DNA from 4 places in the Aequorivita sp. KMM 9714 genome. Region 2 is predicted to be linked to each of the others. Evidence: riboswitches for the same ligand, from Rfam matches in the RefSeq annotation. Region 2 holds a riboswitch; each other region holds the start of a gene.
The links. A riboswitch is a leader RNA that binds a small molecule or an ion and turns the genes downstream of it on or off. The one in region 2 is predicted to bind S-adenosylmethionine.
Positions count from the first base shown of each region.

Region 1: it holds a riboswitch for S-adenosylmethionine, as region 2 does, so the genes downstream of both, G3A46_RS02715 (hypothetical protein) here and G3A46_RS13185 (hypothetical protein) in region 2, are expected to answer to the same signal.
Region 3: it holds a riboswitch for S-adenosylmethionine, as region 2 does, so the genes downstream of both, G3A46_RS09720 (O-acetylhomoserine aminocarboxypropyltransferase/cysteine synthase family protein) here and G3A46_RS13185 (hypothetical protein) in region 2, are expected to answer to the same signal.
Region 4: it holds a riboswitch for S-adenosylmethionine, as region 2 does, so the genes downstream of both, G3A46_RS14370 (hypothetical protein) here and G3A46_RS13185 (hypothetical protein) in region 2, are expected to answer to the same signal.

Region 1 is NZ_JAAGRO010000001.1:603,648-606,781, forward strand. Features, by position in the region: gene rseP (RIP metalloprotease RseP) at 1-361, shown strand, start outside; tRNA gene G3A46_RS02705 (tRNA-Asn) at 524-597, shown strand; gene G3A46_RS02710 (GIY-YIG nuclease family protein) at 643-804, shown strand; gene G3A46_RS02715 (hypothetical protein) at 770-1,120, opposite strand; SAM-I-IV-variant riboswitch at 1,308-1,404, opposite strand; gene G3A46_RS02720 (enoyl-CoA hydratase-related protein) at 1,539-2,321, opposite strand; gene G3A46_RS02725 (ATP-binding protein) at 2,483-3,134, opposite strand, start outside.
Region 2 is NZ_JAAGRO010000007.1:68,644-71,777, reverse strand. Features, by position in the region: gene G3A46_RS13195 (THUMP domain-containing protein) at 1-549, shown strand, start outside; gene G3A46_RS13190 (glycine zipper family protein) at 773-1,240, opposite strand; SAM-I-IV-variant riboswitch at 1,413-1,508, shown strand; gene G3A46_RS13185 (hypothetical protein) at 1,561-2,208, shown strand; gene G3A46_RS13180 (hypothetical protein) at 2,408-2,776, shown strand; gene G3A46_RS13175 (hypothetical protein) at 2,844-3,134, shown strand, end outside.
Region 3 is NZ_JAAGRO010000003.1:206,047-209,180, forward strand. Features, by position in the region: gene metK (methionine adenosyltransferase) at 1-1,014, opposite strand, end outside; SAM riboswitch class I at 1,377-1,495, shown strand; gene G3A46_RS09720 (O-acetylhomoserine aminocarboxypropyltransferase/cysteine synthase family protein) at 1,612-2,907, shown strand; gene G3A46_RS09725 (alpha/beta fold hydrolase) at 2,931-3,134, shown strand, end outside.
Region 4 is NZ_JAAGRO010000004.1:110,110-113,243, forward strand. Features, by position in the region: gene G3A46_RS10750 (two-component regulator propeller domain-containing protein) at 1-218, opposite strand, end outside; tRNA gene G3A46_RS10755 (tRNA-Ser) at 434-518, shown strand; SAM-I-IV-variant riboswitch at 1,100-1,197, shown strand; gene G3A46_RS14370 (hypothetical protein) at 1,366-2,187, shown strand; gene G3A46_RS10765 (hypothetical protein) at 2,205-2,645, shown strand; gene G3A46_RS10770 (DUF6557 family protein) at 2,715-3,134, shown strand.

The sequences.
Region 1 (3,134 bases), on a different contig from region 2:
TGGTTATGGTTACAATACGCTGAAGGATTATGCATCGCAATTTAAATATGTATTCACTAAGAAAGGAGCTACTAAGGTTGGAGGTTTTGGAGCCATTGGTAACCTTTTCCCAGAAGCTTGGGATTGGGTGAGGTTTTGGGAAACAACCGCGCTTATATCTATTATATTAGCGTTTATGAACATTCTACCTATTCCTGCTTTGGATGGAGGTCACGTAATGTTTTTATTATATGAAATGATTTCAGGCAGAAAACCTAATGATAAGTTTATGGAGTATGCTCAAATGGTTGGATTTTTCATATTAATTGCTTTGGTTCTTTTCGCCAATGGAAATGACATATATCGCTGGTTATTTGAATAATAGAAACCTGCAAGTTTAAGCAGAAAGATAAAAAAGTTAAAATTTTTAAATTTTTTTATTTTTTTATTTTGATGAATGTAAAAAAGGCTTATATTTGCACCCGCCTACGCAATCTAAGAGATTGTATTAGCAAGCAAAAGCTGGCAAAGGCAAGACATAAATTCCTCTTTAGCTCAGTTGGTTAGAGCATCTGACTGTTAATCAGAGGGTCCTTGGTTCGAGCCCAAGAAGAGGAGCAAACAAACCCAGACAACCGTCTGGGTTTTTTGTTTTATACTGTTATGGAATATTGTGTTTACATCTTGCATTCAGATAGCCTATCAAGGTTTTACATTGGCTATACTTCAAACCTTGATTTACGGATAGCTTTTCACGAAAATCCTGAAACTCGAAAATTCACTTATAATGCTAAAGATCTCTGTACTTTGGCGAGTTTTTTATAATCGCAATACAGAAATTCTTAGATGTTTCATCTGGGTTATATCCATTTTCAGTAAGTGGACTAACACCTAATGAGGTTCTTTTTTTATTCATTTTATCGGTGTATTCTTGTCTCATTGGGTTTTTTCCATTGGCTCTATCCGATTTGTCCCAACTTGAATCGTAAATCCAATCGGTCTCTTCGTGAAATAATAAACCTTGAAGCTTTTCAGGATCTGTATTTCCACTTATATAAAAATCAAATACTTTTACGTAAGTAGATTCCTTTAAAAGGTGTTTGTGCTCGTTAAGCAATTCATTGAATGTAATGTTAGTCATATAAAATATATTTAGGTTAATAATTATTCATTTCTATAAATAATCTCACAGGTCAAAATTTTGCGTTGTTTATATTTCGCAAACTTTTAATCTAATTTTCGGTCAGAACTTGTCAGTTTTGAACTCGTTATTCGTTGCGTTTTTAGGAGTCTAAAAACACTTAATATTTAAAATTGTAATAAATGGGCTGAAAACATTTTTTTCCTAGAAGTAGGCTCATTTCTTTAGCACCTTCGCCTGTTTTGGCAGGTTGCTATCACTTAGTGTGATTCTTAATGAGAGTTATAAATATAAGAAAATTAAATTATTTTTCCTAAGAAAAGTGTGGGGTTTTTCAATTAAACATGTGGTAAGTCCTTGTAAAAAACATAAAGCCCAGCAGTAATGCTAGGCTTTAAACTAAATATCTTACTTGGTATTATTTACCTGGAAAATTTGCTTTTCTCTTATTAAGAAATGCCTGTGTTCCTTCTTTAAAGTCTTCGGTACCAAAGCAGTTTCCGAATTCTTCAATTTCAACATTAAATCCGTTAACGCCGTCTTCGTAATTAGCGTTTATCGCTTTTATAGCCGATTTGATTGCAACAGAGGAGTTTTTCATAATTTTCCCAGCAATCTTTTCAGTAGTTTCAATTAACGCCTCAGGAGTAGTTACTTGATTTACTAATCCGTACTGCAAGGCTTGGTTAGCATCAATCATTCCCGCTGTCATAATCATTTCCATAGCACGACCTTTACCAACTAGTTGAGGAAGGCGTTGCGTACCTCCATATCCAGGAATTACACCTAGTGAAACTTCTGGTAATCCCATTTTAGCATTGTCTGAAGCTATACGGAAGTGAGCTGCCATAGCTAATTCTAGTCCGCCACCAAGAGCAAAACCATTAACAGCTGCTATTACAGGAGTAGTTAGGTTTGCAACAAAGTCGAAAAGTAATTCTTGTCCCTTAGCGGCAAGGTTTCCCCCTTCTGCTACCGAAAAATCTGCAAACTCACTAATATCTGCACCTGCTACGAAAGCTTTCTCACCACTACCAGTAACAATAATCACTTTCGTCTCTGAAGATTCATCTGCTTCTTTAAAAGCAGTGTGAAGTTCTTGTATAGTTTCACGGTTTAACGCGTTTAACTTTGATGGACGATTAATTGTGATGGTAGTAATCCCATTATCAGTTTCTGAAAGTATGTTTTGATAGCTCATTTTATATTTTTTTAGATAATCTTTTTTCTTTTTTACACTAACTTTTTTCAGTTTAAGATCTCGATTCTATTAGTTTCGGATGCCAGTCTGTATGGAATTTTATTTCGGCGACAGCTAGAACTTACGTTTATAAAAGTTGTTACCACAAAGCTACTAAAAACCTATTGCATTGTTGGGAATGAAACTTCAAAAGTGGTCTTGTCTGAAGTCGAAGTTAGCGATATTGTTCCGCCGTATCTCTCAACTATATTTTTCACCATACCTAAGCCAAGTCCCATCCCGCTAGATTTAGTGGTAAATTGCGGTTCAAAAATTCTTTCTTTGTTTTCGTCTGGTACGCCAATTCCATTGTCTGTAACGCGTATATGTACGAAAGCTTCTTTAGCTATTACTTCCACGTCAATTCGTGGTTCTTCAGGGTTTTTCTGCTCAATAGATTGAATACTGTTTTTAACCAAATTGGTAACCACCCTAACTAGCTGGGTTCTGTCGAATAGTACGCGAACTTCTTCTTCTTCTGAAAAGAAATATATATAATCTTCAGTAAAAATCTCTAAGGCTAATTTTGTGATTTTAACTACGTTTAAAGTTTCATCTTGCTGCGCTGGCATCTTTGCATAGGTTGAAAAAGCCGAAGAAATGGAGCTCAAAGTGTCTATTTGCTGAAGCATGGTGTTGGTGTACTCAGCAATTTTTTGTTCAATATCTGGGTCGTTACGATCAAATTTTCGTTCAAAACTTTGAACTGTAAGTCGCATAGGGGTAAGCGGATTTTTAATTTCGTGTGCTACTTGCTTTGCCATTTCACGCCAA
Region 2 (3,134 bases):
GGAACTATGTTGACTGAAGCAGCAATGATAGCATGTAATATTCCACCAAATCTAAATCGTGAGGAATTTGGTTTTGAAACTTGGCCAGACTTTGATGTAGATTTATATGAGAAAATAGAAGAAGCAGCTCTTAAAAAAGTTCGTGATTTCCCTCATAAAATTTATGGTTTCGATTCTGATCCTGTTGCTGTTCATAAATCTAAGGAGAATATAAAAAGTGCAAATCTTCAAGATTTTATTGAGGTAAGACAACAAGATTTTTTTGAAAGTGAAAAGCAAGGAGAAAAGTCGTTGTATATGGTTTTCAATCCGCCTTATGACGAAAGAATATCTGTAAATGACGTTCAGGAGTTTTATAGCTCTATCGGGAATACATTAAAGCGTGGCTATCCTGGAACTCAGGCTTGGATGATCACTTCAAATATGGAAGCACTTAAATTTGTTGGACTTCGTCCTTCGAGAAAAATTAAGTTGTTCAACGGGAAATTAGAGTCTAAACTTGTGCGTTATGAAATGTATGAAGGAAGTAGAAAAGCTTCTAAGCAGTAATTTTTTAGATCAATTTCTTATTCAGGAAAATCTGCCGTCATAAAAATTTTGTTTATTTCTAATATATCGACTCGGTGATTATTAGAGAAATCGGTTATTGGCTTAGGAATAAGTTGATGAAAGGAATATCTATTGAATACGTTTTGCTAATCACTTCTTAACTCTATTTGGAGTTGTTTGTGTTACTTTCTTAGATACTCAATAGGATTTGCAAGAGACACTATTAAATTACTTTTCCTTGCCTTTTAGCTTCAGCATCTTTTCTTGCGCCTATTATCATTCCAAGTACCATTCCAACTCCAGCTCCAATAGACAATCCAATGCTTGTTCCTAGACCAGCGCCAATTGCTGTGCCTATAGAAATACCAATTCCTGTTCCAAATATCATCCCATAAACCATCCAGATTTCAGTGTAGTATTTCGCTGTTGTGAATGAGAATTCATTTTTTAGAAATGCTATAAACTCAGATAGTTTTTGTTTGTAGAATTTTTTTCTGTTTTCCGTGACTGTATTTAGATTCAATGAAGAGAGTTTGTCTTCTATTAACTGAGATTGGGTTTCAGTTAAATCTCTATTTTTCAATGATGATAAGGTATGAATAAAACAGTGATAAACTTTTTTTTCAGATTTTTTGTCCGTTTGAGATAGTAGCGATTTTAGTAATTCAGAAGCCTTGTTTATATCCATCATACATTATAAGTCGTTGAATTTGTTTTATTGTTACACCGGTTTTCCATTTGCTGGGTTTGTTTTAATTGGTTACAACGGCTGAACCTCAAGGATTTATTAAAAAAAAGTTTCACTGTCTATTGCGAAAATCATAATTTATTCTTGTATTATTTAAAAATAAATTGTATTTATGCAGTATCATTACGAGTTTCTTAATTGAAACAGCAACCTGCCTAAACAGGCGAAGGTGCTAAAACGATGAGCCGGTCCAGGAAAAATATGTTATCCTACACATTTCATTTGTTTTTTTGTAATGGTTTAATTTTTTAATTAAATCTATTATGGAACATCTTTTATCAAGCAGAAGAGAGAGAGAACTGCATATCTCAAACTTCTTAGAAGTTTTTGAAAACTTGTCTGATGAAGAACTCATAGACAGTTACAAAAGTGCGCTTACAGCAAATATTGAGGGCGTACATTTACAAGCTTTACATATAATAGCTTTAGATTTAGCTATTATCAAGCGATTTAAAAAGCCCCTGATTGAATTAAAAGACATTACCTTAAGCATTAATGAAGGCTTTGAAATTCCAAATTTAAGCCTAGAAATAAAAGACCCAAAAATTCAAATCGCTAAAGAATTAAAGGATCAATCAGCTACCCAAACTGATACTGAATCTCAGGTAATTATTCATATCGATTTAGGTCCATATCGTGATGTTCAAAGATTGCGAATTTGGAATAACACTTACTTAAAATGCCATCAGACTGCAAGGAAGTCTAAAATGCTATTTAGTGAAAATATCGCAGTATATCCTAACTGGTGTTTTGTTAAGCCTGGGACAATTTTCTCGTTCACTTTAATCTTCGAAAATCTTCCTAAAGACTGTCTCGCTTTTGATTTAATTGAAGATATACCAGAAATGGGTGGTTTCTTTTTCAAAGGAATAAGGAGGAACAATTCGAACGTTTATCATTTACGGATGTAGGAAAGTTTAAACAACTTATAGCAGACTTAAAATATACGAGATGTTTTAAAGCAATTTAGATTGCGATATACTAATCAAATCGCCTACCCTAAACAAGAAGTTTATAAATACTTTTCAATTATATAATCTATGAAAAGGGTATTACAATAAAAAAGTATTCATCAACTAACATCTCCACAACTTATAATTAATTAAGAATATGAATTCCACTAAAGTTAAATTAAGCAATTCGAAAACCTCACAACAAATTGGTGTGATTGTTTCTTCTATAGAAAAAGATTTCATTGATGTATCAGAAATCATTACACAAGATAGATTTCCTTATTTGTTATGCTTACCGGCTGAGAATGTCGTGGCTTTATTAGATTTCACCAATGTATCACCCTATGAGATTTGGTATTTTGATGAAGAATTTAAATTCTCTGGAAAAGGATTTAGTTTGATTTCGAGTAAAGGTTCTTTTAGAATTCAAACTCGTGCTAAGTATATTGTATTGTGGAATAGAGAAAGCCAGTATTATAAAAAGTATGGGGCATTTAAATGTGATGAAATTAGTTTGATGGAATAAACTTGAATTTATGAGAAATAATAATAATACATTGGAAAACAGGCAAGAGTTTCTAGATAACGACCAGATGCCCATCGTCTTTTCAAGTCTAATAATAAATGTAGCGTCGGTCAATAAGAAGTTTGGAACATTGAAAGATTTTATGACAAAGTTTGATTTAAATGGACAGACTAATGGGAAACTATTAATTGTAGCTGAGATGGTCTCTCCACCTTACAACCTTATACAAATTGTTGAAAATCGGCTTCGCCCTTTGGGTTTTGTAAATAAACGGGATTATGTATTTGCTGATGAAGAGTTAATACATGGTGCTGGAGATACATATACACCTCACCTTAATCAGCCTCACCCTACTTGT
Region 3 (3,134 bases), on a different contig from region 2:
ACCATCAGTAAGATCTACGTTTTTAGAGTTGTAAGTGTTTACTAAAATTGAAGTAGGTTCTACTACACCAATAGCATAACTTACCTGTACCAAAATCTCATCAGCTACACCTGCAGCAACAAGGTTTTTAGCAATATGTCTAGCCGCATAGGCTGCACTTCTATCAACTTTACTCGGGTCTTTTCCGCTGAAAGCACCACCACCGTGAGCACCTTTTCCACCGTAGGTATCAACGATTATTTTTCTTCCTGTTAAGCCTGTATCTCCGTGTGGTCCACCAATAACAAATTTTCCAGTTGGATTAATATGATAAGTAATATCATCATTAAATAATTTTTGAACGTGCTCAGGGAATTGCTTTTTAACGCGAGGAATAAGAATTTTCTTTACGTCATTTTCAATTTTTTTGAGCATAACCTTGTCGTCCTCATCAAAGTCGTCGTGCTGTGTAGAAACAACAATTGTAACAATTTTTTGAGGAATATTGTCATCGCTATATTCAATTGTAACCTGGCTTTTTGAATCGGGACGCAAATATTTTATTTCGTCCTCTTCTCTCCTAAGCGCTGCCAATTCATACATTATTTTGTGTGAGATATCTAATGCCAATGGCATATAATTTTCTGTTTCTTTAGTAGCATAGCCAAACATCATTCCTTGGTCTCCTGCACCTTGTTCCTCTTTATTTTCGCGATCTACACCTTGGTTAATATCTTGGGATTGTTCGTGAATTAAAGAAATAACCCCACAAGAATCTCCACTGAATTTATAAGCGCCTTTTGTGTAACCAATCTTATTAATTACATCACGAGCAATAGTTTGTACATCTAGGTAAGTATTGCTTTTTACTTCACCAGCAAGAACAACCTGTCCGGTGGTAACTAAGGTTTCACAAGCAACTTTACTTTCGGGGTCGAAAGCTAAAAAATTATCTAAAAGCGCATCACTAATTTGATCTGCAACTTTGTCTGGATGTCCTTCAGAAACACTTTCTGATGTAAATAAATAAGCCATAATCTATATTTGAATTTTTAAAAAAATATTAAAAACGACCTGGAATAAAATATTTTAAGACTTGCCTGATGGCGTACGACTAATAATTATGTGAATAGCCTAAAGTCCTATATTTTATAGTCTTAAGTCATTTTTATTTAAAAAGAAGATTTGACGGGTCGCGACCTTGGGAAGTTCTCACTGCCTTTAGCATTTTTTAGGGAGGTTGCAATCAGTCAAATCTTTCCTCTTAAATTATCTGCTGCAAAAGTATAGAATTAAAATGAACTGAAGATTTGTTTTAAAAATTTTTGACAAAAAATTAGGTTATTAATTTTTTCCGCCCCTATATTTGCACACACAAAGTTCAAACTTTTATTGAAATGTTATCAAGAAAGGCCGAGGGAATAGACCCTATGACGCCTTAGCAACCCTTTCTCCGGAATGAAGGTGCTACATTCTACAACGATCCCGAATTATTAGGATTGAAGATAGATAACGACAAGTCAGTTTCTTTTCTGAAGCTGCTTTTCATTTATTCTTTTTAACATTTTTCTATTGTCCCGAATTTATTTCGGGATTGGTTTAATCTATTTATTAACTCAAAAAATTAGAAAAATGAGTGCAAAACACAATTTCGCAACAAACTTGTTGCACGCAGGACATGATGTAATTGCAAACGGTGGAACTAGAGCAGTCCCAATTTACCAAACTACCAGCTACGTTTTTAGAGATACAGACCATGCGGCAAATCTTTTTAATCTCTCTGAGACAGGATATATTTATTCTCGTCTAAACAACCCAACTTGCGATGTCTTGGAAAAACGATTAGCAGCTTTGGAAGGCGGTATTGGTGCAGTTACAACAGCTTCTGGTGCAGCTGCTGTTTCTACAGCATTGTTGACGCTGCTTCGTGCTGGCGATCATATAGTGGCTTCCAGTAGTTTGTATGGTGGAACCTTTAATTTGCTGAATGTAACCTTACCGCGGTTAGGAATTACAACAACTTTTGTAGATGCATCAAATCCTGAGAATTTTGGAAATGCCGTTAAGGAAAATACGAGAGTAATATTTATCGAATCTGTAGGAAATCCAAAGTTGGATGTATTAGATATCGAAGTTATTGCTGCTGAAGCTAGAGAGCATAAAATCCCGCTGATTGTTGATAATACCGTTGCTTCCCCAGCCTTATTGCGACCGATTGAATACGGAGCAAACATTGTAATCCATTCACTTACGAAATACATAAACGGAAACGGGACAACTCTTGGAGGGGTTATAATCGACGCTGGTAACTTTGATTGGACCAATGGTAAATTTCCAGAATTTACTGAGCCATCTGCAGGATACCACGGATTGATTTACGCTGATGTTTTAAAAGAAGCTGCTTTTATTGCTAAAGTTAGACTAGAAGGTCTTCGCGATTTTGGTGCAGCGTTGAGTCCGTTTAGTGCTTTTCAAATTTTACAAGGGTTAGAAACCTTAGAAATCAGAATAAAAAAGCACAGTGAAAATGCACTGAATTTTGCTAAATGGTTACAAAATAGAAAGGAAGTAGCTTGGGTAAATTACCCAGGTTTGGAAGATAACAAGTATTATAATTTAGCTCAAAAGTATCTTCCAGTAGGGCAAAGCGGACTTGTAACTTTTGGTGTAAAAGGCGGATATGAAAGTGCTAAAAAAGTAGTTGATAGCGTAAAAGTTTTTTCACTTTTAGCAAATATTGGCGATACAAAATCTTTAATTATACATCCTGCAAGTACCACTCACCAACAATTAAATGAAGTAGATCAAGCCTCATCTGGCGTGTCTCAAGATTTAATTAGACTTTCCGTGGGATTGGAAAATATAGAAGATCTAAAAGCTGATTTAGAACAAGCGTTTCAGGAAGTTTTTAAAGAGCAATTGGTTTAAATAATCTTCTTATAGCTAAGATAATGTCTCAACTCACACAGCTAAAAATAAAAGAATACACTACACAAAGTGGTTTGTGCTTAAAAAACCTTCCCTTAACCTATCAGGTTTTTGGGAAGGAATTAGGCTCAGCTCCAATTGTTTTGGTAACTCACGCGCTAACTGGAAACAGCAATGTATGTGGTGAAAACGGTTGGTGGAAAGCTTTAATTGGTCCTGAAAAATGT
Region 4 (3,134 bases), on a different contig from region 2:
TGAATATCATAATGAGTAAAGTCGCGTCCATCGTATTTATTGAGTCCGTCTTGAGTTGCAAACCAGATATACCCAGTACTGTCTTGCGCTATACTTACCACACTATTTTGCGATAAACCATGTTCTACGGTAAGTTCTCTAAAAGCCACTTGCTTTTTACTCTGCGGAAAGACAAAGTTTGTCAAGAATAATGTGACAATTAGCGTAAAAACCTTCATTTGGCATATTTAGTTCTTTAAAGTTAATGAAAAAATTACTGCGCTGTTGTTTATGCAAGGTTCTTATTTTCAAATTGTTGCAAAGCCTTTTATTTCGCTGCATTACTGAGCTAAAATTTTAACAAATAAAAACTTTAAAAAATGAATAGGATATTTAAAAAAGCTTTTTATATTTGCAGTCTCGTAAGCAAAACGCTTATGAAACGCATACCACAGGAGAAATGGCAGAGTGGTCGAATGCGGCAGTCTTGAAAACTGTTGAGGGTCACACCTCCGGGGGTTCGAATCCCTCTTTCTCCGCAAAAGGAAACCCACAACTTTTTAGTTGTGGGTTTTTTATTTATTGCAACGACTCAAGCCCCTTCGGCTTGACAGGAGTGGAAATAAATAAAAAACCTAGCATCGCCTTTTTCTGGCTATGCGTGGGTTTCTATGGTTGTTCAAGATTTCTTTTTGGGATCAAATTAATAATCCCTCTTTCTCCGCAAAAAGCCCCATAAACATTAAGTTTACGGGCTTTGTTTTTTTGGAGTAATTTGGAGTCACGCCCAATTGTTGTGTTTATGACTCATAGAATAGTCTACTGAGTCTCACTTTTCTTCAAAAGTATCATTGCGGGAACTTCCTTTTTTGATGTTAAACCCAACAACAAATCTTACCCCATATATCCGAAATACATTTTTAGGTTGAAATCACAATTTTATAAATTACAAAACTTGTCTCCTCCCCTAAAATTTTCAAATTTCAACTTTCCTTTATAAAGCTCTAATTCTTCAATAATTATAATCCCCTTTAATACAGAATCGCCTTGAAATGTCATTAAGTTTTGAGTAGAATTTAGGTTTTAACCTTTCATTTACGCTTATTTTTCATTATATTCGTGATATCATTACGAATCACTTTTAAGTGATAGCAACCCGCCTAAACAGGCAAAGGTGCTTAAACAATGAGCCTACTTTTAGGAACAATATGTTTTACCCTTTTTACAAAAATTTACCGAATTGACTTAATGTGTTTTTTAAAACTAAAAACGCTAAATGACTTAATTTCAAACTTCACAATTTCAAGCTAGGAAACAATTGTGTAAGTGTTGGATAGGCATGACCAATACAAATATTGAACTACATATTAATCTTAAATACTTTCTATGAAAACACCTACTATCGGAAAAATTTTAAATGAGTACCACGAATTTTTGACAGAATATGAAATAAAAAAAGTGAGAGAGGTTCAAAAACAACCCTCCAACTTCGATACGCAAGTTGAAAATTTAAAATCTGCATTATTCTCAGAGGAATGGGATTTTATGACAAGAGAAATTGCAGATGAAGGCAACCCAATGTCTCAAGAATACACAGACAGAGTAAACAAAAAAAGAGCAGCCTTTGGGGTCACTCCAATAAACGAAGCTGGCTGTTCCACCGATAAATCATCCGATTACTTCTGTGAAGAAGTTGTACGACAAACCAAAAACTACACAGAATATCACAATCATAAAAAGAATAAAACCAAACAAGTCGTTTTTGTTGATATGGATAATGTATTGGTAGATTTCAAATCTGGAATTGACAAAATTTCGGAAGAAGACAAAAAGAAATATGCGGGAAACTTAGACGAGGTGCCTGGTATTTTTTCTCTAATGGAACCTTATGAAGGCGCTATTGAAGGGTATAAATGGCTTTCCGAAAATTTTGACACCTACATACTTTCTACTGCTCCTTGGGAAAACCCATCTGCTTGGTCGGATAAACTACTGTGGGTAAAAAAACACTTACCTGAAGTTGCTTACAAACGATTAATCCTTTCACATAATAAACAGCTAGCTAAGGGGGATTTTCTAATTGACGACAGAAAAGCAAATGGAGCGGGAGAATTTAAAGGTAAACATATTCACTTTGGTCCAGAAGGAAAAGATTTTGCCGATTGGAAAACAGTTGTTACTTATATGAAGAGCCTTACTATCACATAATATCAGATAAAATCAACTTGGGCTTAGAACTTAAAATCATTGAAGATTTATTGATTAAAGAGAAAATTGACTCCAATCTGGTTTCGATAATTCTTGAATATGCATCTATCAAACAAAAACTCAATTCATCGGATGATCAATCTTGGTATTTTAAAAAAGGTAGTAGTGGATTAAATGCTAAGCTACACTCACTAAACACTGAATACGAAAGCATTAAAACGCTATTTAATGCGAAATCAACCGATTATTTTATTCAACTAATCAATAAGAATAACTCGTTTATATCAAAGTTTGATCAAAATTCTATGAACGCTGTGGCTTACACAAGTATTGGTTTCCTTAAAAGTCAGAATAAATTTTATAATGATTTAATATTCTTAAAAAGTAAAACAAAATCTCTACTGCCATTGGAGCATTATTTACAAAATCTAGAAGATTTAATTGAAATAATGGATTAATTAGTTGTTCAAAGTAAAGCGAACTATTAATTTTCGTTCTAGTTATGAAGATATAATAAAAACAAAATAATGACTTTTAAAGACCTCGTACAAAACAATTCTTGGAGCAATATTCAAAACGTTTTCTTAGAAGTTTATCCCGAAGCTGAAGAGAATATGGAAGGATACAAAATTGTATTCGAAAAACTGCAAACAATGAAGCCTGAGAAAATAGATATGTCTATTATTATAAAAGCTGAAATTGATGAAGATGAAAAATACTTTGATGTATCTGGACTATATAACAATCCTAAAACTGAAGAAGAGAAATATTCCCAAGGCATAGAGTTTACGCCTTGGCGCCAATGGCTAGGTATGGAAATTAATCTCGAGAGTTTAAACCATTTCTCAGAAACAGAGATTATCGTTCATTGTCTTTATGAAATGACTTTCGCTGGATTTTCTGAAACCGAGATTCAAAATGTTTTAAAAAGACCTTGCAGTAAATAA